Regions from separate parts of the Streptosporangium becharense genome, predicted to be linked through region 2. Evidence: riboswitches for the same ligand, from Rfam matches in the RefSeq annotation. Region 2 holds a riboswitch; the other holds the start of a gene.
The links. Region 2 has a riboswitch for glycine ahead of gcvT (glycine cleavage system aminomethyltransferase GcvT). Riboswitches for the same ligand answer to the same signal wherever they lie in the genome.
Positions count from the first base shown of each region.

Region 1: linked by a shared signal. The riboswitch ahead of gcvP (aminomethyl-transferring glycine dehydrogenase) and the one ahead of gcvT (glycine cleavage system aminomethyltransferase GcvT) in region 2 are both predicted to bind glycine.

Region 1 is NZ_JACHMP010000001.1:765,167-775,487, reverse strand. Features, by position in the region: gene clsA (cardiolipin synthase ClsA) at 43-639, shown strand; gene F4562_RS03395 (mannose-1-phosphate guanyltransferase) at 643-3,144, shown strand; gene F4562_RS03390 (double zinc ribbon and FHA domain-containing protein) at 3,400-3,915, shown strand; gene ftsR (transcriptional regulator FtsR) at 3,915-4,592, shown strand; gene F4562_RS03380 (bifunctional nuclease family protein) at 4,672-5,142, shown strand; gene F4562_RS03375 (MerR family transcriptional regulator) at 5,287-5,904, shown strand; glycine riboswitch at 5,919-6,009, shown strand; gene gcvP (aminomethyl-transferring glycine dehydrogenase) at 6,168-9,023, shown strand; gene F4562_RS03365 (hypothetical protein) at 9,140-9,922, shown strand; gene F4562_RS03360 (hypothetical protein) at 10,078-10,321, opposite strand, start outside.
Region 2 is NZ_JACHMP010000001.1:2,422,404-2,432,724, forward strand. Features, by position in the region: gene F4562_RS10360 (aldehyde dehydrogenase family protein) at 1-1,210, shown strand, start outside; gene F4562_RS10365 (3-oxoacyl-ACP reductase) at 1,215-1,979, shown strand; gene F4562_RS10370 (gamma-glutamyl-gamma-aminobutyrate hydrolase family protein) at 2,081-2,785, shown strand; gene F4562_RS10375 (APC family permease) at 2,801-4,348, opposite strand; glycine riboswitch at 4,524-4,622, shown strand; glycine riboswitch at 4,623-4,717, shown strand; gene gcvT (glycine cleavage system aminomethyltransferase GcvT) at 4,751-5,842, shown strand; gene gcvH (glycine cleavage system protein GcvH) at 5,839-6,228, shown strand; gene F4562_RS10390 (L-serine ammonia-lyase) at 6,358-7,734, shown strand; gene F4562_RS10395 (hypothetical protein) at 7,850-9,604, shown strand; gene F4562_RS10400 (DUF6286 domain-containing protein) at 9,832-10,321, opposite strand, start outside.

The DNA.
Region 1 (10,321 bases), 1.7 Mb from region 2:
CGCAGGTAGGGTCGGCATCAGACACGGGAGGGAGATACACCGGTGAATCCGGAAGCATCGGGAGCCGAGCACCGAATCTGGACGGTTCCCAACGCGCTGAGCCTGGCCAGGCTCCTGGGCGTGCCGGTCTTCCTGTGGCTGGTGCTGGGGCCGAAGGCCGACGGGTGGGCCGTCGCGTTGCTGATGCTGGCAGGGTTCTCCGACTGGCTCGACGGGAAGATCGCCCGTGCGTGGAACCAGACGAGCAGGCTCGGCCGCCTGCTGGATCCGCTGGCCGACCGCCTGTACATCCTGGCCACCCTGTTCGGTCTCGCCATGCGCGAGATCATCCCCTGGTGGCTGGCGCTGGCCGTCCCGCTGCGCGACGTGATGCTGCTGGGCATCCCCGTCATCCTGCGCCGTCTCGGTTACGGCCCCGCCCTGCCCGTGCACTTCCTGGGCAAGGCGGCCACCGCCAACCTGCTCTACGCCTTCCCTCTGCTCTTCCTCGCCCACCACGCCGCCTGGTACGCCGACCCGGCCCGGATCGTCGGCTGGTCGCTCGCCATCTGGGGCACCGGCCTGTACTGGTGGTCCGGGGTCCTGTATTGGGTACAGGTGCGTCAGCTCGTAAGCGGGGCCAAACGCCTGAAGAGGTGATCTGTGAAGGCCGTCGTGATGGCGGGCGGGGAGGGGACACGGCTCCGGCCGATGACCGCGAACCAGCCCAAGCCTCTGCTGCCCGTGCTCAACCGTCCGGTCATGGAGCACGTGCTGCGCCTGCTGAAACGGCACGGCTTCACCGAGACCGTGGTCACGGTGCAGTTCCTGGCCGCCCTGGTGCGCAACTACTTCGGCGACGGCGACGAGCTCGGCATGAGCCTGCACTACGCCACCGAGGACACGCCGCTCGGCACCGCGGGCAGTGTCAAGAACGCCGCCGACAAGCTCCGCGACGACCGTTTCCTGGTCATCTCCGGCGATGCGCTGACCGACATCGACCTGACCGAGATGATCCGCTTCCACCGCGAGAACGACGCGATGGTCACCATCGGGCTCAAGCGCGTCCCCAACCCGCTGGAGTTCGGCATCGTCATCGCCGACGACCACGGCCGGGTGGAGCGTTTCCTGGAGAAGCCCACCTGGGGCCAGGTCTTCTCCGACACCGTCAACACCGGTATCTACGTGATGGAGCCCGAGGTCCTCGACGAGATCGCCGTCGGCGGGTCCGCCGACTGGTCGGGCGACGTCTTCCCGGAGCTGCTGCGGCGCGGTGCCCCCCTGTACGGCTACGTCGCCGACGGCTACTGGGAGGACGTCGGCACCCACGAGAGCTACCTCAAGGCCCAGGCCGACGTGCTGTCCGGCCGGGTCAAGATCGACGTCGACGCCTTCGAGGTCTCCCCCGGCGTCTGGGTGGCCGAGGGCGCCTCGCTCGACCCCGACGCCGTCCTGAAGGGCCCCCTCTACATCGGCGACTACTCCAAGGTGGAGGCGGGGGCCGAGCTGCGCGAGTACACCGTGCTGGGCAGCAACGCGGTGGTCAGGGCGGGCGCCTTCCTGCACCGCGCGGTCGTCCACGACAACGTCTACGTCGGCCCCGGTGCCCACCTGCGCGGCTGCGTGATCGGCAAGAACACCGACCTGATGACCGCAGCCAGGGTCGAGGAGGGCGCCGTCGTCGGCGATGAGTGCATCATCGAGGCCGAGGCCTACATCTCCTCCGGAGTCAAGATCTATCCGTTCAAGACCATCGAGGCCGGGGCGGTGATCAACACCAGTGTCATCTGGGAGCCGCGCGCTCAGCGCAGCCTGTTCGGTCCCCGCGGGGTCAGCGGCCTGGTCAACGTGGAGATCACCCCCGAGCTGTGCGTCCGGCTGGCCAGCGCCTACGCCACCACCCTGAAGAAGGGTGCCTCGGTCATCACCTCCCGCGACTCCTCCCGGGCGGCACGGGCGCTGAAACGGGCCGTGATCAGTGCCCTCAACGCCGGCGCCATCAACGTGATCGACCTGGAGGCGTCCCCGCTGCCCGTGGCGCGCTTCCACACCGCCCGGGAGAACGCCGTCGGCGGCATCGCCCTGCGCACCACCCCCGGCGACCCGCAGAGCGTCGACATCGTCTTCATGGACGAGCACGGCGCCGACCTCTCCCCGCCGGCCCAGCGCAAGCTCGACCGGGTCTTCTCCCGGCAGGAGTTCCGCCGGGCCTTCCCCGGCGAGATCGCCGAGCTCAGCTTCCCCGCCAGGGCGGTGGAGGACTACACGCGCGAGCTGCTGCGCCTGATCGACATCAGCGGCGTACGCGACGCCGACATGAAGGTCGTGGTCGACTGCGCCGGCGGCACCTCCTCACTGGTGCTGCCCAGCCTGCTGGGCCGGGTGGGCGTGGACGTGCTCACCGTCAACAACCGCCTGGACGACGCCTCGCCCACCGAGACCCTCGCCGAGCGCCGCCGTGACCTGCAGCGCCTGTCGGAGCTCGTCAGCTCCGCGCGGGCCGCCTTCGGGGTCCGCTTCGACCCGGTGGGGGAGCGGGTCGCGCTGGTGGACGAGAAGGGCCAGCTGATCAGTGAGGAACGCGCACTGCTGGTGGTGCTGGACCTGATCGCGGCGGAACGTCAGGGCGGCCGGGTGGCGCTGCCGGTCACGACCACCCGGGTGGCCGAGCAGGTCTGCAGGTTCCACGGCGTGCACGCCGAGTGGACGTCGACCGGGATCGACGCGCTCACCGCCGCGGTCAGAGGGCACGACATGATATTCGCGGCCGACGGGCGCGGCGGTTTCATCGTGCCCGAGTTCGGGCCCACGGTGGACGGCCTGGCGGTCTTCCTGCGCCTGCTGGGCCTGGTGGCCAGGACCCGCCTGTCGCTCAGCCAGATCGACGCCAGGATCCCCGAGGCCAGGCTCCTGCGCCGTACCGTGCCGACCCCTTGGGCGGCCAAGGGTGCGGTGATGCGCTCGGTCATCGAGGCGGCCGAGAGCTACCGCATCGACACCACCGACGGGGTCAGGGTCGTCGCCGAGGACGGCGGCTGGGCCCTGGTGCTCCCCGACCCGGCCGAGGCCGTCACCCACCTGTGGGCCGAGGGGGCCGACGTCGACTCGGCACAGGCCATGATCGAGCACTGGGCGCGGGTCGTCGAGGAGGCCGCCGGCGGCTGACCGCTTCCGCCGCGCCGGGAGCCGGTCATCCGATGCGACAAACACCGCGCGGCACCATGGACCGTGGACACCGCCTCCCTGTAGTTTGGTCAGCGACCGTACCCGTGGTTGAGCGTTAGCCTTGACTTTTTTGTTTCATCGCTGTATGTTGCGGCATTCGCAGTCTGAGAAAATCCCTTGAGAAGCGAAGAAGCGAGGCGCGCGCATCACCGAGCACCGTTGCCGCGTCTTCGCGGTAGGAGGCCGAGCCGATCGATGCCGAGCGTCTACTGCACGCAGTGCGGTCATGCCAACCCTGAGGATGCCCGTTTCTGCTCGCGATGCGGGTCGCCGCTGACCAGGTTCGCCGACACACCCGGAGACAGCACCTCGACCATCTCCCTGTCCGGGATCGAGGCATATGAGGCGGAGACCGGGGAGACGCTTCTCGCCGAGCGGCAGGCCGTCGAGCAGCTGCTCCCCGGCACCGCGCTGCTGGTCGCCATGCGCGGTCCGAACGCGGGCAGCCGGTTCCTGCTCGACAGCGACCTGACCACCGTGGGGCGCCACCCCGACAGCGACATCTTCCTCGACGACATCACCGTCTCGCGTCGTCACGTGGAGTTCTACCGGCGCGGTGGCGGGGTGTTCACCGTGCGCGACGTCGGCAGCCTCAACGGCACGTACGTCAACCGCGAGCGGATCGAGGAGGTCCCGCTCTACGGCGGCGACGAGGTGCAGATCGGCAAGTTCCGCCTGGTCTTCCTCACCCGCGGCGCCGCGGGAGGATGATGAGCTCGCAGGCCGCCCGTGCGCACATGAGCATCGGGGAGGTGCTCGCCCTCCTGCAGGGCGAGTTCCCCGACGTCAGCATCTCCAAGATTCGCTTCCTGGAGGGCGAGGGCTTGATAGTGCCGGAGCGCAGTCCCTCCGGTTACCGCAAGTTCACCTACGCCGACGTCGAGCGGTTGCGTTACATCCTGCGGGAACAGCGCGACCGGTACCTGCCGCTTCGCGTGATCAAGGACCGCCTCGAGGAGGCCGACCGCGAGCAGCGGCCGGTCGACCGGCCGCGGGCACTTCCCAGCGACCCGCCTCCCGAGGTGCGTCTGAGCCGGGAAGAACTGCTGGCCGCGGCGGAGATCGACGAGGAGACCCTCGCCGAGCTCGAAGACTACGGGCTGCTGGCCGCGGTGGCCCGCCACTACGACGCCGAGGCGCTGGCCGTGGCCCGCAGCGTCGGGGCCCTGGCCCCCTTCGGCCTGCGCGCCCGCCATCTGAGAGCGGTCAAGGCCGCCGCCGAGCGCGAGGCCGGTCTGGTGGAGCAGGCGGTGGCCCCGCTGCTCCGGCGCCGGGGGCCCGGCGCGATCGACCGGGCCGACGAGACGGCGCGGGAGATCTCCGGCCTGCTGCTGGAATTGCACGCCTCCCTGGTACGTTCCGGCGTTCGTGAGGCCCTGGGCCGGTGAGAGCCTGACCAGGCGCTTGTGCCCTCACGAGTGTTACGTTGAACAAAACGGTCGGAATCCAGCGAAGACGGAGCAGCCCGTGTTGCAGATGGAGGTCGTGGGCGTTCGAGTTGAGATGCCCTCCAACCAGCCGATCGTCCTGCTCAAAGAGACGCATGGGGAGCGTTACCTGCCGATCTGGATCGGCATGACGGAGGCCACGGCGATCGCCATGGCCCAGGCCGAGGAGCCGCCGCCGCGGCCGCTCACCCATGACCTGTTCCGCGACGTCCTCGACGGGCTCGGCGTCCGGTTGAGCACGGTCAACATCGTCGCGTTGCGTGACGGGATCTTCTTCGCCGATCTCGTCTTCTCCAACGGGGTCGAGGTGAGTGCGCGCCCGTCCGACTCCATCGCCTTGGCGTTGCGCACCGGCGCACGTATCTTCGCAAGTGAGGAGGTGGTCCGGGAAGCGGGGGTGATCATTCCGGATGACCAGGAGGACGAGGTGGAGAAGTTCAGGGAATTCCTTGACAACATCACACCTGAGGACTTTGGTCGCGCAGGGTAGGAATTTCGGTGCATTTACGCTTCACGACGCGCCGGGTGGGGTCGTTGACTGGGCTTGGCACCGGTCCTACGGTGCAAGTGAAACCCGCGGTCGTGCGTAAACCCCCAGATCAGGCCGCGGGATGAGAGAAAGCCGGAGGTCCGCGTGGCGGTCAGCAGCGGCGAGGGTAGAAACGCCGGCCAGGATGACCCGGAACGGCGCCAGTCGGCACGTCAGCGCGCGGGTGAAGAGGGTCTGCTGTTCGACGGGCGACCGGTGAAGGTGCCCGCCGACATCGGCTACCGCGGCCCGACGGCCTGTGCCGCGGCCGGCATCACCTACCGGCAACTCGACTACTGGGCTCGCACCGGTCTGGTCGAGCCCACCGTCCGGGCCGCTCACGGCTCCGGATCCCAGCGTCTGTACGGCTTCCGCGACATCCTGGTGCTCAAGGTCGTCAAGCGGCTCCTCGACACCGGCGTCTCCCTCCAGCAGATCCGCATCGCCGTGCAGCACCTGCGTGACCGCGGGGTCAACGACCTGGCGGAGATCACCCTGATGAGCGACGGGGTGAGCGTCTACGAGTGCACCTCCCCCGACGAGGTCATCGACCTGCTCCAGGGCGGGCAGGGCGTCTTCGGCATCGCCCTCGGCCGGGTCTGGCAGGAGGTGGAGGGCTCCCTGGCGGACATTCCCGGCGAGCGTGCGGAGCCGGCGAGCCCTTTAGAAGATCACCAGGCCGATGAGCTGGCCCGTCGTCGCAGAGCACGACGAACCGGGTAAAGTTGATTCGCCACTGACCCTGTGCGGGAGAGACCCCGGCACGATCGGGGCGCCGAAGGAGCAACCTCCCCGGAATCTCTCAGGCACCCGTACCGCACGGACGAGGCAACTCTGGAAAGCAGGTGCGCCCGCCAGGCGCGTCTCACCGACGGTGAAAGCCTCCCGGCAGGGCAGGTGAAACTCTCAGGTCGCGATGACAGAGGGGGAGATCCGGCCGTACGCCCGCGCCCAGCGCCGGTCTCCACCGCCTCGGGAGGCTTTCCATGACCGATCTGTCACCGCTCAGCGAGCTCGCCCCGCCGCCGTTCGCCGCCCGCCACATCGGGCCCGACAACGCGGGCCAGGCCCGCATGCTGGAGGCGGTCGGCTTCGCCTCCACCGCCGACCTGGCCGCGGTGGCCGTCCCGGAGGCGATCCGGACCGCCGACCGGCTGGACCTGCCCCCGGCGGCGAGCGAGGTCGAGGCCATCGCCGAACTGCGCGTCCTGGCCTCGCGCAACACCGTGCTCACCTCGATGATCGGCCTGGGCTACCACGACACGATCACTCCGGCCGTCATCCGCCGCAACCTGCTGGAGAACCCGGGCTGGTACACCGCCTACACGCCCTACCAGCCGGAGATCTCCCAGGGCCGCCTGGAGGCCCTGATCAACTTCCAGACGGTCGTCTCCGACCTGACTGCGCTCGACGTCGCCGGCGCCTCCCTGCTCGACGAGGCCACCGCCGCCGCCGAGGCCATGACCCTGGCCCGGCGGGCCGGTCGCGTCCCGTCCAACGTCTTCGTCGTCGACGCCGACGCGCTGCCGCAGACCAAGGCGGTGTTGCGCACCCGCGCCGAACCGCTCGGCATCGAGCTGCTCGAAAGCGACTTCACCGGTGAGCTCCCCGACTGCTTCGGCGTGCTCGTGCAGTACCCGGGGGCCAGCGGCAGGGTGCGCGACTTCCGCGCCATCGCCGACGCCGCCCACTCCCGCGGCGCCCAGGTGGTCGCCGCCGCCGACCTGCTCGCGCTGACCCTGCTCGCCGCGCCGGGTGAGCTCGGTGCCGACATCGCGGTCGGCTCCTCGCAGCGCTTCGGCGTCCCGCTGGGCTTCGGCGGCCCCCACGCGGCCTACATGGCCGTCCGCGACGGCCTCCAGCGGCAGATGCCCGGCCGGCTGGTCGGCGTCTCCCAGGACGCCGACGGGCACCCCGCCTACCGGCTCGCGCTGCAGACCCGTGAGCAGCACATCCGCCGGGAGAAGGCCACCAGCAACATCTGCACCGCGCAGGTGCTGCTCGCCGTGATCGCGGGCATGTACGCCGTCTACCACGGGCCCGAGGGCCTGCGCCGGATCGGCCGCCGCACCCACCGGCACGCCGTCGTGCTCGCCGAGGGCCTGCGCGAGGGCGGCGTCGAGATCGTGCACGACACCTTCTTCGACACCGTGCTCGCCAGGGTGCCGGGGCGTGCGGACGAGATCGTCGCCGCCGCCCGCGACAACGGGATCAACCTGCGCCTGGTCGACGCCGACCACGTCGGCATCACCTGCGACGAGAAGACCGAGCTCATCCACCTGGAGGAGGTCCTGGCCGCCTTCGGGGTCAGCGGCGCGGTCCTGACCGACCTCGACGCGGCCACGCACGACGCGCTGCCGCCCGCCCTGGTGCGCGTCAGCGACTACCTGACCCACCCGGTCTTCCACAACCACCGCTCCGAGACCGCCCTGCTGCGCTACCTGCGCAGGCTTCAGGACAAGGACGTCGCGCTCGACCGGTCGATGATCCCGCTGGGCTCCTGCACCATGAAGCTCAACGCGACCACCGAGATGGAGCCCATCACCTGGCCCGAGTTCGCCGGGCTTCACCCCTACGCCCCCGAGGACCAGGTCCAGGGCTACCTCGAGCTGGTCAAGGAGCTGGAGACCTGGCTGGCCGAGGTGACCGGCTACGACGCCGTCTCGATCCAGCCCAACGCCGGCTCCCAGGGTGAGTTCGCCGGTCTGCTGGCCATCCGCGCCTACCACAAGGCGCGCGGCGAGCACGGCCGCGACGTGTGCCTGATCCCCTCGTCCGCGCACGGCACCAACGCCGCCAGCGCCGTCATGGCGGGAATGCGCGTCGTCGTGGTGGCCTGCGACTCCGACGGCAACGTGGACCTCGACGACCTCACGGTCAAGATCGACAAGAACCGTGACCAGCTCGCCGCGATCATGGTGACCTACCCGTCCACGCACGGCGTGTACGAGGAGACGATCGGCCGGATCTGCGAGCTGGTCCACGAGGCCGGCGGGCAGGTGTACGTCGACGGCGCGAACCTCAACGCGCTGGTCGGCCTGGCCAAGCCGGGCGAGTTCGGGGCGGACGTCTCCCACCTCAACCTGCACAAGACCTTCTGCATCCCGCACGGCGGCGGCGGCCCCGGCGTCGGCCCCGTCGCGGTCCGCGCCCACCTGGCCGACTACCTGCCCGGCCACCCGCTGCGTGACGGCTCGGCGGTCGGCCCGGTCTCGGCCGCGCCGTACGGTTCGGCGGGCATCCTGCCCATCTCCTGGGCCTACATCCGCATGATGGGCGGCGACGGCCTGCGCGCGGCCACCGAGCAGGCCATCCTGTCGGCCAACTACCTGGCCCGCAGGCTCAGCCCGCACTACCCGGTCCTGTACACCGGCCGCGGCGGCCTGGTGGCCCACGAGTGCATCGTCGACCTGCGCCAGATCACCAAGGAGACCGGCGTGACCGTCGACGACGTGGCCAAGCGCCTCGTCGACTACGGCTTCCACGCCCCGACGATGTCCTTCCCGGTGGCCGGCACGCTGATGATCGAGCCGACCGAGAGTGAGGACCTGGCGGAGCTCGACCGGTTCTGCGACGCGATGATCGCGATCCGCGAGGAGATCGCCAAGGTCGCCTCCGGCGCGTACGACAAGGTCGACAACCCGCTGCGCAACGCCCCGCACACGGCCGCCTCCCTGCTCGCCGACGAGTGGGCCCACCCCTACACCCGGGCGGAGGCCGCCTACCCGCTGGCCTCCCTGCGTGAGAACAAGTACTGGTCGCCGGTTCGCCGCATCGACCAGGCCTACGGCGACCGCAACCTGGTGTGCTCCTGCCCGCCCCTGGCCGCCTACGAGGACTGATCCCCCATGCCCGGCGGATCGGCGGCTCCGGCCGCCGATTCGCCGGGTATGCGGGGGACGGGTGACGCCCCGAGTCGTTAGGCTCGGGGCGTCTCCTCGTCCTGGAAGGATCATGCATGCCAGAGGTGGGCACGCCTCCGTTGGAAACCGCGCGAAGACTGGCCGAGTCGGGCGACCTCGACGGCGCCGCCACGATCTTCGCTGAGCTCGTCGCCGATCCCGGCGCACCCGACCTGGCCCAGGCGGCGGTGGGCCTGGCCGTGGTCCTCCAGGAGCGCGGGGATCTGCCCGGCTCCCGCGCGGCCGCGCGCACCGCCCTGGCGACCGGTCATCCCGAGTTCGCGGCCCAGGCCGCCTGCCTGCTCGCCGGGAGCTTCGAGCGTGAGGACCTGCCGGACCAGGCCAGGGCCGCCTGGCAGGCCGCCCTCGGCACCGGCAACCCCGCCTACGTGCCGCTGGCGCACATGGCGCTCGCCAGGCTCGCCACGAGCGCGGAGGAGTCGGAGCGGTGCCTGCGCGACGCCCTGGCCACCGGTGACCCGGAGATCGCCTCCGGTGCCGCCCAGCGGCTGGCGGAGAGCCTTCTGGAGGACGGTGAGGCGGGAGCCGCGGCGGAGGTCCTGCTGGAGGCACTGTCGGTGCCGGACGTCGCCGAGGCGTCCAGGCTGCGGGTGATGCTCGGCATCGTCCACCTGGAACTGGCGTGCGCGGAGTTCTCCGGCGCCGTCGAGGAGGGCTGCGACACCGAGACCGGTGCGCTGGCCATCGAACTCCTGGCCCGCACGCTGCGGCTGCGCGGGCGGGACGAGGACGCCGAGCGGGTGTGGCGTTACGGGCTGGAGAGCCCGGACGCGGATCTCGCCGGTGAGGTCCGGCTCCGCCTGGACCGGGATCTGTGAACGCCGTCGCGGCCGGGCCCGGTGCGGACCGGGTCCGGCCGCGACGGCGCCCGGGTCCGCGCCGGGGACCGGCGGCGAGGCACCGGGTTCCCGCGACGGCGGGAGTCCGTGAGCCCTCCTGCCCGTGATCCCGCGCTTTCCGGCCGGGACGGTGATCAGTCTCGGTGGCGCAGGCGGCCGAGGGCGTAGGCGACGTTGATCGTGACGATGCCGCCCCAGGACAGCAGCAACCCGGCCCCGCCTCCGTACTCGGCGGTGATGACGGTCAACGGGATGCCCATGCCCATCGAGGCAAGCATCATCGCGATCGGAGAGCTGTCTCTGGGCGGCCGCCGGTCGGGCGGCGCTGCCCGGGAGGCGTGCATCTCCGCGCGCACGCGCTGGGTGATGGTCGCGTCG
Region 2 (10,321 bases):
GCGGCTGCTGCGCCGCTTCGCCGCGCTGGTGCGGGAGCACGCCGAGGAACTGGCCCTGCTGGAGGTCGCCAACGCGGGACACACGATCGGCAACGCCCGCTGGGAGGCGGGCAACGTCGCCGACGTGCTCGACTTCTACGCGGGAGCGCCGGAACGCAACCACGGCAAGCAGATCCCGGTGCCCGGCGGGCTGGACGTCACCTTCCAGGAGCCGCTGGGCGTCGTCGGCGTGATCGTGCCGTGGAACTTCCCGATGGTCATCATGACCTGGGGGGTGGCCCCGGCGCTGGCCGCGGGGAACACGGTGGTGGTCAAACCCGCCGAGTGGACCCCGCTGAGCGCCCTTCGCCTGGCCGAGCTGGCCCTGGCCGCCGGCCTGCCCGAGGGGGTGTTCCAGGTCCTGCCCGGCGCCGGTGAGGTGGCGGGCGCCCGGCTGGTCGGGCACCCCGCCGTGGCGAAGATCGTCTTCACCGGCTCCACCGAGGTGGGCAAGGAGATCGCTGCCAGGTGCGCGGGCCAGGTCAAGCGGATCACACTGGAGCTGGGCGGCAAGAGCGCCAACGTGGTCTTCGCCGACGCCGACCTGGCCAAGGCCGCGGCGAGCGCGCCGTACGCCGTCTTCGACAACGCGGGGCAGGACTGCTGCGCGCGTTCCCGCATCCTCGTCGAGCGGTCGGTGCACGAGGAGTTCCTGACCCGCCTCGACGAGGCGGTGCTGAAGGTCAGGGTCGGCGATCCGCGTGACGAGGCGACCGAGATGGGCCCGCTGATCAGCGCCGCGCACCGGGAGCGGGTGGCCTCCTTCGTCACCGAGCCGCCCCATCTGCAGGGGACGTGCCCCACCGGGCCGGGCTTCTGGTTCCCGCCGACGGTGCTGACCCCGCGCTCGACGGACGACCGGGCCTTCACCGAGGAGATCTTCGGCCCGGTGGTGTCGGTGGTGCCGTTCGACGGCGAGGACGACGCCGTGCGGATCGCCAACGACACTCCGTACGGCCTCAGCGGGTCCATCTGGACGCGCGACGTCGGCCGGGCACTCCGGGTGGCGCGGGCGGTCGAAGCGGGCAACCTGAGCGTCAACTCCCACTCGAGCGTCCGTTACTGGACGCCGTTCGGTGGTTTCAAGCAGTCCGGCCTCGGCCGCGAACTGGGCCCCGACGCCCTGTCCGCGTTCACCGAGACCAAGAACGTCTTCATTTCCGAGGAGTAGAGACATGCGGCGTTTGCAGGACCGGGTGGCCGTCGTCACCGGCGCGGGAAGCGGCATCGGCCTGGCCACCGTCCGCCGGTTCGCCGACGAGGGTGCCCGCGTCGTGTGCGTGGACCTGGACGAGGTGACCGGCACCAAGGCCGCGGAAGAGGCCGGCGGCCTGTTCGTGCGGGCCGACGTGACCGACGAGGACGACGTCGCCCGGGTGTTCCGGACGGCGTTCGAGACCTACGGAAGCGTCGACGTGGCGTTCAACAACGCGGGCATCTCACCGCCGGACGACGACTCGATCCTGGAGACCGGCCTCGACGCCTGGCGCCGGGTGCAGGAGGTCAACCTCACCTCGGTCTACCTGTGCTGTAAGCACGCCATCCCGTACATGCGGCGGCAGGGCAAGGGTTCGATCATCAACACCGCGTCCTTCGTCGCCGTGATGGGCTCGGCCACCAGCCAGATCTCCTACACCGCGTCCAAGGGCGGGGTGCTCGCCATGTCCCGTGAGCTGGGCGTGCAGTTCGCGCGCGAGGGCATCCGGGTGAACGCCCTGTGCCCGGGGCCGGTGAACACGCCGCTGCTCCAGGAGCTGTTCGCCAAGGACCCCGAGCGGGCCCAGCGCCGCCTGGTGCACATCCCGCTGGGCCGTTTCGCCGAGGCCTCCGAGATCGCCGCCGCGGTGGCGTTCCTCGCCTCCGACGACTCCAGCTTCATCACCGGGTCGGAGTTCCTGGTGGACGGCGGCATCTCCGGCGCGTACGTCACCCCGCTGTAGCCGGTGCCGCGCCGGGGCGGGGCGGGAAGGCCGCGGCCCCGGCGCGGCACCGGGCAGAGGAAACACGCAAGGCAAGGCAAGGCAAGGCAAGGCAAGAGATCATGTCCCGTCCCGTCATCGGCATCACCTGTTACGTCGAACCCGCGAGGTTCACCGTGTGGGAGATGACCGCCGCCCTGCTGCCGTACACCTACGTCGAGCACGTGGCCCGCGTGGGCGGGCAGCCGGTGATCCTGCCGCCCGCGGGCGAGACCGGCCCGCTGGTGGAGCGACTGGACGGGCTGATCCTGGCCGGCGGCGGGGACGTCGGCCCGGAGCGGTACGGGCGGGAACCGCACGAGCGGACCGGGTACGTCCGGCCGTTCCGCGACGACGCGGAGCTGGACCTGGTCCGCGCGGCGCTGGAGCGGGGCGTGCCGTTCCTCGGGGTCTGCCGGGGGATGCAGATCCTCAACGTCGCCCTCGGCGGCAGCCTCCACCAGCACCTGCCCGACGTGGTCGGCCACCACGGGCACGCACCGGCCCCCGGCCGGTTCGGCCGGATGCCGGTGCGGACGGCCGCGGGCAGCCGCCTCGGCGAGATCCTCGGCGCCGAGACGGTGGACGTGGCCCACTACCACCACCAGGCCGTCGAGCGCCTGGGCGCCGGGCTGACCGTGACCGCCCGCGCCGAGGACGGCACGGTCGAGGCCGTCGAAGTGGACGGTCACCCGTTCGCCCTGGCCGTCCAGTGGCACCCCGAGGCCGACGAGGAATCCGCCCTGTTCGAGGCCCTGGTACGGCACACCGTCCCGGTCGCGCGGTAGCGCGCCGGGGCGTCCTCAGTCGGGGACGACCAGTGCCCCGGTGTCGGGGCGGAGGGTCTCGCCGCGGAAGAACCGCGGGTCGATCCGGCTCTGGACGACCATCAGGACAGCACCCAGCAGCAGCACGCCCACCCCGATGACGAAGACCCCGCCGACCCCGAACACCGAGCTTCCGGTGCCGTAGGCGGGGTCCCACATGTCCACGACCGTCTTGCCGAAGACGGCGGTCAGCGCCACCGCGCCGAGCCCGGGGAGCAGGCCCTTGTACAGCAGGTCCCGCACGCTCGCGGTGAGCTCGCGCCGGAAGTACCAGACGCAGGCGTAGGCGGTCAGCGCGTAGTAGAAGCAGATCATCAACCCGAGCGTGAAGATGGTGTCCACCAGGACGTCCTCGCTGAACACCGTCATGACCGAGTAGAAGACCCCGGTGCCGATCCCGGCCCAGAGCGTGGCGTAGGAGGGCGTGCGGAAGCGGGGGTGGACCCGGGCGAACCTGACCGGCAGCGCCTCGTAGAAGCCCATGGCGAGGACGGTGCGGGCGACCGGGATGAAGGTGCTCTGCAGGCTGGCCGCGGAGCTGGCCAGCACCGCGAGGATCAGGATCACCCCGGACCCGCCCATCACCGGGTGGGCCAGGGTCGCGAAGACGTTGTCCTCGGTCTCGGGGTTGCCCAGGCCGACGCCGGTGTCGCCGACCCCGGCGTACATGACGGCGGCCACCCCCACGAGCAGGTAGCTGCCGAGGATGGTCAGCACGGTGAGCAGCGCCGCCCTGCCCGGCGTCCTGGAGCTGCCCTCGGTCTCCTCGTTCAGGGTCAGGCAGGTGTCCCAGCCCCAGAACATGAAGATCGACAGGGACAGGCCCGCGGTGAAGGCGCTGAAGGTGGCCACCGCGAACGGGTCGAACCACGCCAGGTCGAAGGCCATCGCCGTGGGCACGTCTCCGGAGACGGCCTTGCCGATCGCCATCACCGCGAACGACACCAGCGCCGCGAGCTGGAAGAGCACCAGCACGTTCTGGAGCAGCCGGGTGGCGGTGATGCCCCGGTAGCTGACGGCGGTGGCGGCGGCGACCAAGACCAGGCAGGTCAGCACGTTGACCCATTTGTCACCGGCCAGGTCGGCCAGCGCCGGGTTCCCGGTCACGTCCGCCAGCAGCACGTAGAAGAAGGTGACCGCGACCCCCGCCAGGTTGGACAGCACGATGATCGTGGCCACCACCAGGCCCCAGCCGCACATCCAGCCCACCCAGGGGCCGAACGCCTTGACCGTCCAGGTGAAGGAGGTGCCGGAGTCGGGGAAGCGCCGGTTCAGCTCCCGGTAGGCGTAGGCGACCAGGAACATCGGCAGGAAACCCGCGACGAACACCGCGAGCATCTGCGGCCCGACCTCCCCCACCGTGGGGCCGAGGGTGGCCGTCAGGCAGTAGACGGGGGCCACCGTCGAGACGCCGAGCGCCACGCTGCTCCACAGGCCGACCGAGTTCCGGCTGAGCCCCTTGTCCCGAGGGTCGTCACCGGAACCGGCCCCCGGTCGCGGCCGGGAACCCACCTCGGTCGTCATCAATCACCTCCGAAACGTGCAAGTTGTCGGACGCTACCACGGGAAACGGACATAAATTGACAAACCCACCTTGGGGCGCCATCGGGCTCGCACGGCGATCCGCGACCCGGGAGGAGAGGACGACTGGGGGATTTCGCGAGACCGGGCCGGGCGGTTAGGGTGGTCGCGACACCGGTGAACCCGTGCGGGAGAGCGTCCTGACATCCAGGCCAGGACCCCTGAAGGAGCAAGCCCTCCCCGCGAACCTCTCAAGGCAAAGGACCGTGCGGGTAGGTGCCCTCTGGAAAGCAGGTCCCGCGACCTCGCCGAAGGTGAAAGTCCGGCAAAAACCGGGTGAAGCTCTCAGGCATCAATGACAGAGGGGGAGGATGCTCTCATCTGACCCTTGTCTGAGGTGCGAACATGTCCCGACCCACGCCGCTGCGCGGCGTCCACGAGTCACTCGGCGCGACGCTGACCGACTTCGCGGGCTGGCTGATGCCGCTCCGCTACGGCAGCGAGTCCGCCGAGCACAACGCGGTCCGCCAGGCTGCGGGCCTGTTCGACCTGTCCCACATGGGGGAGATCTTCGTGACCGGCGCGCAGGCCGCCGAGGCGCTCGACTACGCGCTGGTCGGTCACCTGTCCGCCCTGGAGCCCGGCCGGGCCCGCTACACGATGATCGTCAACGCCGAGGGCGGCGTGCTGGACGACCTGATCGTCTACCGGCTGGCGCCCGAGGAGTTCATGGTCGTCGCCAACGCCTCCAACTACCCGCGTGTCGCCGCCGAGCTGACCGAGCGGGCCAAGGACTTCGACGCCGCGGTGGACGACCGCTCCGAGCGATACGCGCTGGTCGCGGTGCAGGGCCCGCGCTCCACCGAGATCCTCGCCGCGCTCACCGACGCCGACCTGGACGGCCTGAAGTACTACGCGGGCCTGCCCGCCACCGTCGCCGGCCGCGAGGCGCTGATCGCCCGCACCGGTTACACCGGGGAGGACGGCTTCGAGCTGTTCGTCGCCGCCGAGGACGCCGAGCCGCTGTGGGCCGCCCTCACCGAGGCGGGCGCCCCGCACGGGCTGGTCCCCGCCGGGTTGTCCGCACGCGACACCCTCCGCCTGGAGGCGGGCATGCCGCTCTACGGCAACGAGCTGTCGGCCGACCACACCCCGTTCGAGGCCGGGCTGGGCCGCGTGGTGCGGTTCGACAAGCCGGGTGACTTCGTCGGCCGGGCCGCCCTGGAGGCGCGCAAGGACGTCCCGCCGGCCCGCCGCCTGGTCGGCCTGGTCGCGACCGGCCGCCGGGTGCCCCGGCACGGCTATTCGGTGGTGGTCGCCGGAGAGGGCACCATCGTCGGGACGGTCACCAGCGGGGCCCCCTCCCAGACCCTGGGCAGGCCCATCGCCATGGCGTATGTGGACAACGGCCTAACCTCAGGACTGGCCGTCGACATCCGGGGCACCCATGAGCCGGTCGACGTGGTCGAACTGCCTTTCTACAGGAGGAAAAAGTGAGCAGCATTCCCGAGGACCTGCAGTACACCAAGGAACACGAGTGGGTCTCCGGTGCCGAGGACGGCATCACCCTCACCGTGGGCATCACCGCCCACGCGGCCGACGCGCTGGGTGAGGTGGTCTACGTGAAGCTTCCCGAGGTGGGCGAGGCCGTCACCGCCGGCACCCCGATCGGTGAGGTCGAGTCGACCAAGTCGGTGAGCGATGTCTTCGCCCCCGTCGGCGGTGAGGTCGTCGAGGTCAACGAGACCCTTGACGCCAACCCCGCGTTGATCAACAGCGACCCGTACGGGGACGGCTGGCTGTTCCGCGTCCGCCTCGAAGGCTCCGCGGACGACCTGCTGTCGGCCGCGGAGTACACCGCGCTCACCTCAGGTGAGGCGTAACACATCCCTCTCCCGCCCGAGCCGCGCGTCCCTTCCGAGCGCGCGGCCCGGGCGGGTCGAGAGCGGACGTATCGACTATCGACTTCCGTCCCGCGGCCGACGCCGGGGACCCCACGCCGGAGGTACTCGATGACGATCAGCGTCTTCGATCTCTTCAAGATCGGCATCGGTCCGTCCAGCTCGCACACCGGCGGCCCGATGGCCGCCGCGCACAAGTTCGCCCGCGGCCTCGACGCCGACGGCCTGCTGGAGAAGACCTGCCGGGTCCGTGCCGTCCTGTACGGCTCGCTCGGCCTGACCGGCAAGGGGCACGGCAGCGACAAGGCCGTGCTGCTGGGCCTGTCCGGTGACAAGCCCGAGCTCGTCGACGTCGACACGGTCGACGAGCGGCTGGCCGCCATGCGCGAGTCCGGCACCGTCCGCCTGTACGGCACCCGGGAGATCCCGTTCGTCGTCGGCGACGACCTCGTCTTCGAGCGCAAGGTGTCGCTCCCGCACCACCCCAACGGCATGCGCTTCACCGCCTTCGCGGAGAACGGCGAGCCCCTCCGTGAGAAGGTCTACTACTCGGTGGGCGGCGGGTTCGTCGTCGACGAGAACGCCACCGGGGCCGACCGCATCAAGGCCGACGACACCGTCCTGCCCCACCCCTTCACCACGGCGGCCGAACTGCTCGGCCACTGCGCGGAGACCGGCCTGTCGATCTCCGGGCTGATGCTGAAGAACGAGCAGGCCTTCGGCCGCACCGAGGCCGAGATCCGTGCCCGGCTGCTCGACCTGTGGCGGGTCATGAAGGAGTGCGTGCGGCGGGGCGTGGAGAAGGAGGGCGTGCTGCCCGGCGGCCTGAAGGTCCGGCGCCGCGCACACCAGCTTCACCGGCAGCTGCGCGCCGAGTCGCAGGAGAAGGACTCGCTCCAGACCATGGACTGGGTCTCGCTGTTCGCTCTCGCGGTCAACGAGGAGAACGCCGCCGGCGGCCGGATCGTCACCGCCCCCACCAACGGGGCCGCGGGGATCATCCCCGCGGTGCTCACCTACTACGACCGCTTCGTCGCCGACTCCGACGACGAGGGAGCGGTCCGCTTCCTGCTGACCGCCGGCGCGATCGGCGTGCTGTTCAAGGAGAACGCCTCCATCTCCGGTGCCGAGGTCGGCTGCCAGGGCGAGGTCGGCTCGGCCTGCTCGATGGCCGCCGCCGGGCTCACCGAGGTGCTGGGCGGCACCCCCGAACAGGTCGAGAACGCCGCCGAGATCGGCATCGAGCACAACCTGGGCCTGACCTGCGATCCGATCGGCGGGCTGGTCCAGATCCCGTGCATCGAACGCAACGCGGTCGCCTCGATCAAGGCGATCGCCGCGGCCAGGATCGCGCTGCGGGGCGACGGCCGGCACTTCGTCTCGCTGGACAAGGCCATCAAGACGATGCGTGACACCGGCCGCGACATGCTCGACAAGTACAAGGAGACCAGCCGCGGCGGCCTCGCGGTCAACGTCATCGAGTGCTGACCGGACCGGAGCCGTCACCCGGCTCCATTTCCCGGCAAATCACTCATCTCGTACAGGATTCCGGGGTCCCGCGCCTATGCTGGGTGGCCGTGTTCACGGGACTCGGGAGGTCGTGGTGGCGACGGCAGCGCATCCGGTGAGCCGGTCCGGCCGCCGGCGGAGGCCCTCCGGCCGGCGCGGCGCGTCCGGCTTCCTCCACGCCCACTGGGTGTTCCTGGTCGCGCTGCTGGCCGGCGGCGCGCTGCGGGCCCTGGCGGTGCTGGGCTACCGGCCCGCCCTGTGGTTCTGGGCCGACTCCTTCGTCTACCTGAACGCCGGGCTCGCACCCCGCCCTCTGGAATCCCGCCCCGCGGGCTACTCGCTCCTGCTGTGGGCACTGCGTCCGCTGTCGAGCGTCCAGGCGGTGGTCGTCCTGCAGCACCTGCTGGGGCTGGCCGTGGCCGTCTGCGTCTACCTGCTGCTGCGCCGCCTGGGCAGGCTGCCCGGCTGGGGGGCCACGCTCGCCGCGCTGCCGGTGCTGCTGGACGCCCACCAGATCCAGCTCGAACACCTCGTCATGGCGGACCTGCTCTTCCAGTTCCTGACGGTGCTGGCGGTCACGCTGCTGCTCCTGCGCGAGCGTCCGCGGGCGTGGGTCGCGGCGCTCGCCGGACTGCTGCTGGCCGCGGCGACCGTCACCCGGACGATCGGGCTGCCGCTGATCGCCGTGGTGCTGGTCTGCCTGCTGCTCCGCCGGGCCTCCTGGCGCGCGGTCATCGCCGCCGCCCTGGCCGCGGTGATCGGCCTGGGCTCGTACGCCGCCTGGTTCCACTCCGAGCACGGCACCTTCGGGCTGACCCGGGGCAACGCGTTCCTGTGGGCACGCACGATGACCTTCGCCGACTGCGCCGTGATCAGGCCGGCCGGCCCGGAGGCGGCGCTGTGCCCCACCGAGCCGGTGAGCGAACGCGCGGCGCCGCCGGTCTACATCTGGGACGGCTCCTCCCCCCTGAACAAGGTCAAGGGAAGCTGGGCCGAGCGCGACCGGCTCGCCGGCGCCTTCGCCACCCAGGCCATCCTGGCCCAGCCACTCGACTTCCTCCGGGCCGGCCTGACGGACGTGGCGTACATCTTCGACTGGACCAGGCGGGTCTATCCGTCCCCCGGCCCGCAGAGCGCCTACGTCTTCCCCGACACCGCCCGGCCCTTCCCCAAGGGCGGCGCCTCGCAGGGCAGGACCGCCGAGGAGCTGACCGTGGCCTACCAGGGCGTCTCCGGGGCCCCCACCCTGGTCGAGCCGTACGTCGGCTGGTTGCGCGCCTACCAGGAGCACGGGTTCGTGCGCGGCCCGTTCCTCGCGGTGATCATGCTGGTCGGCCTCGTCGGCGTGCTGCTCCGGATCCGGCGGTTCGGCGGCCCGGGGCTGCTGCCGTGGGCGGCGGGCGTCGTGCTGCTGGTCCTGCCGCCCTTCATCGCGGCCTTCGACCACCGCTACGTCGTCCCCGCGCTCCCCCTGCTCTGCCTGGCCGCCGGGCTGGCGTTCGGCGTACCACGCGAGGCGGAGCCGCCGGCGACGCGGCCGGATCCCGGAGGGCTGCGGGACGAGCCGGGCGGGTGGTCAGCGGCGCCGGACGTGCAGGCGAACCATCACGCCGAGCTCGGGGTCGCCCAGCGCCCGGCGGACCTTCCCTACGGCGTCCCGGTTGAGCCGCGCCACGAGTCTGCCGACGTCGTCCCCGGGCGCGCAGCTCACCGTGACACGCAGCCGCTCGTTCGGTATGTGCCGGACACGGATCCGGGTGAGCCCCTCGACTTCTTTGAGACAGACACCGAGCACCGCGGTGCCCGTCCCGGTCCGCCGCCCCCACCGCCCCCAGCCCAGGGCGTGTAGCAGCCACCGCAGGGCCAGCAGCGCCAGCAGCACCAGCAGCAGCGCGGCCGGCCATCCCGCCCAGGGGTGGCCGGCCGCCCAGGCGGGCAGCCCTCCGCTCACGAGCCGGTCGCCGCGCGGATGGCCGGGGATGTCGCCCCGCCCGCGCAGGAACGCGTAGCCGCCCGCCCCGGTGAGCACCGCGCCGGTGAGCGCCAGGCCGATCCGGTTGCCCAGGTACGGCCGCATCACGCCCCCCGCCTGCGCAGCCGTACCACGACCTCGCCCGCGCCCGTCACGCCCAGCGCCGCCATCCGATCGCCCACGGCCGCCCCGACCCGCCGCAGCAACGGCCCGGTCCGTTCGGTGCCGGTGAACACGGTGACCTCGACGATCCTGGACGCGAGCCGGACCCGGGCCCGGTCCACCTCGTCCACCGACTCGGCCGCCGCCCGGAGCGTGCGGCGCAGGCCGGACCTGGTCATGCCGATCACCGTCAGCGGGTCGGCGGACTCCAGCGGTTCCAGCCTGGGCCGGCCGGGTAGCGCGGCGAGCCCGAGCAGCACCAGTCCCGCGAAGATCGCGAGCACCGCCGCGACGAACGTGGCGGGGTCGGACCAGTGCCACTCACCGGCCCGGGTGGCCAGCCGGCGGTAGGGCACCCGTCCGGCCGGTGAGCCCGTCAGCAGGCCGACGGTCACCACCGCGGCGGAGCACAGCGCGGCGGACACGACGAGG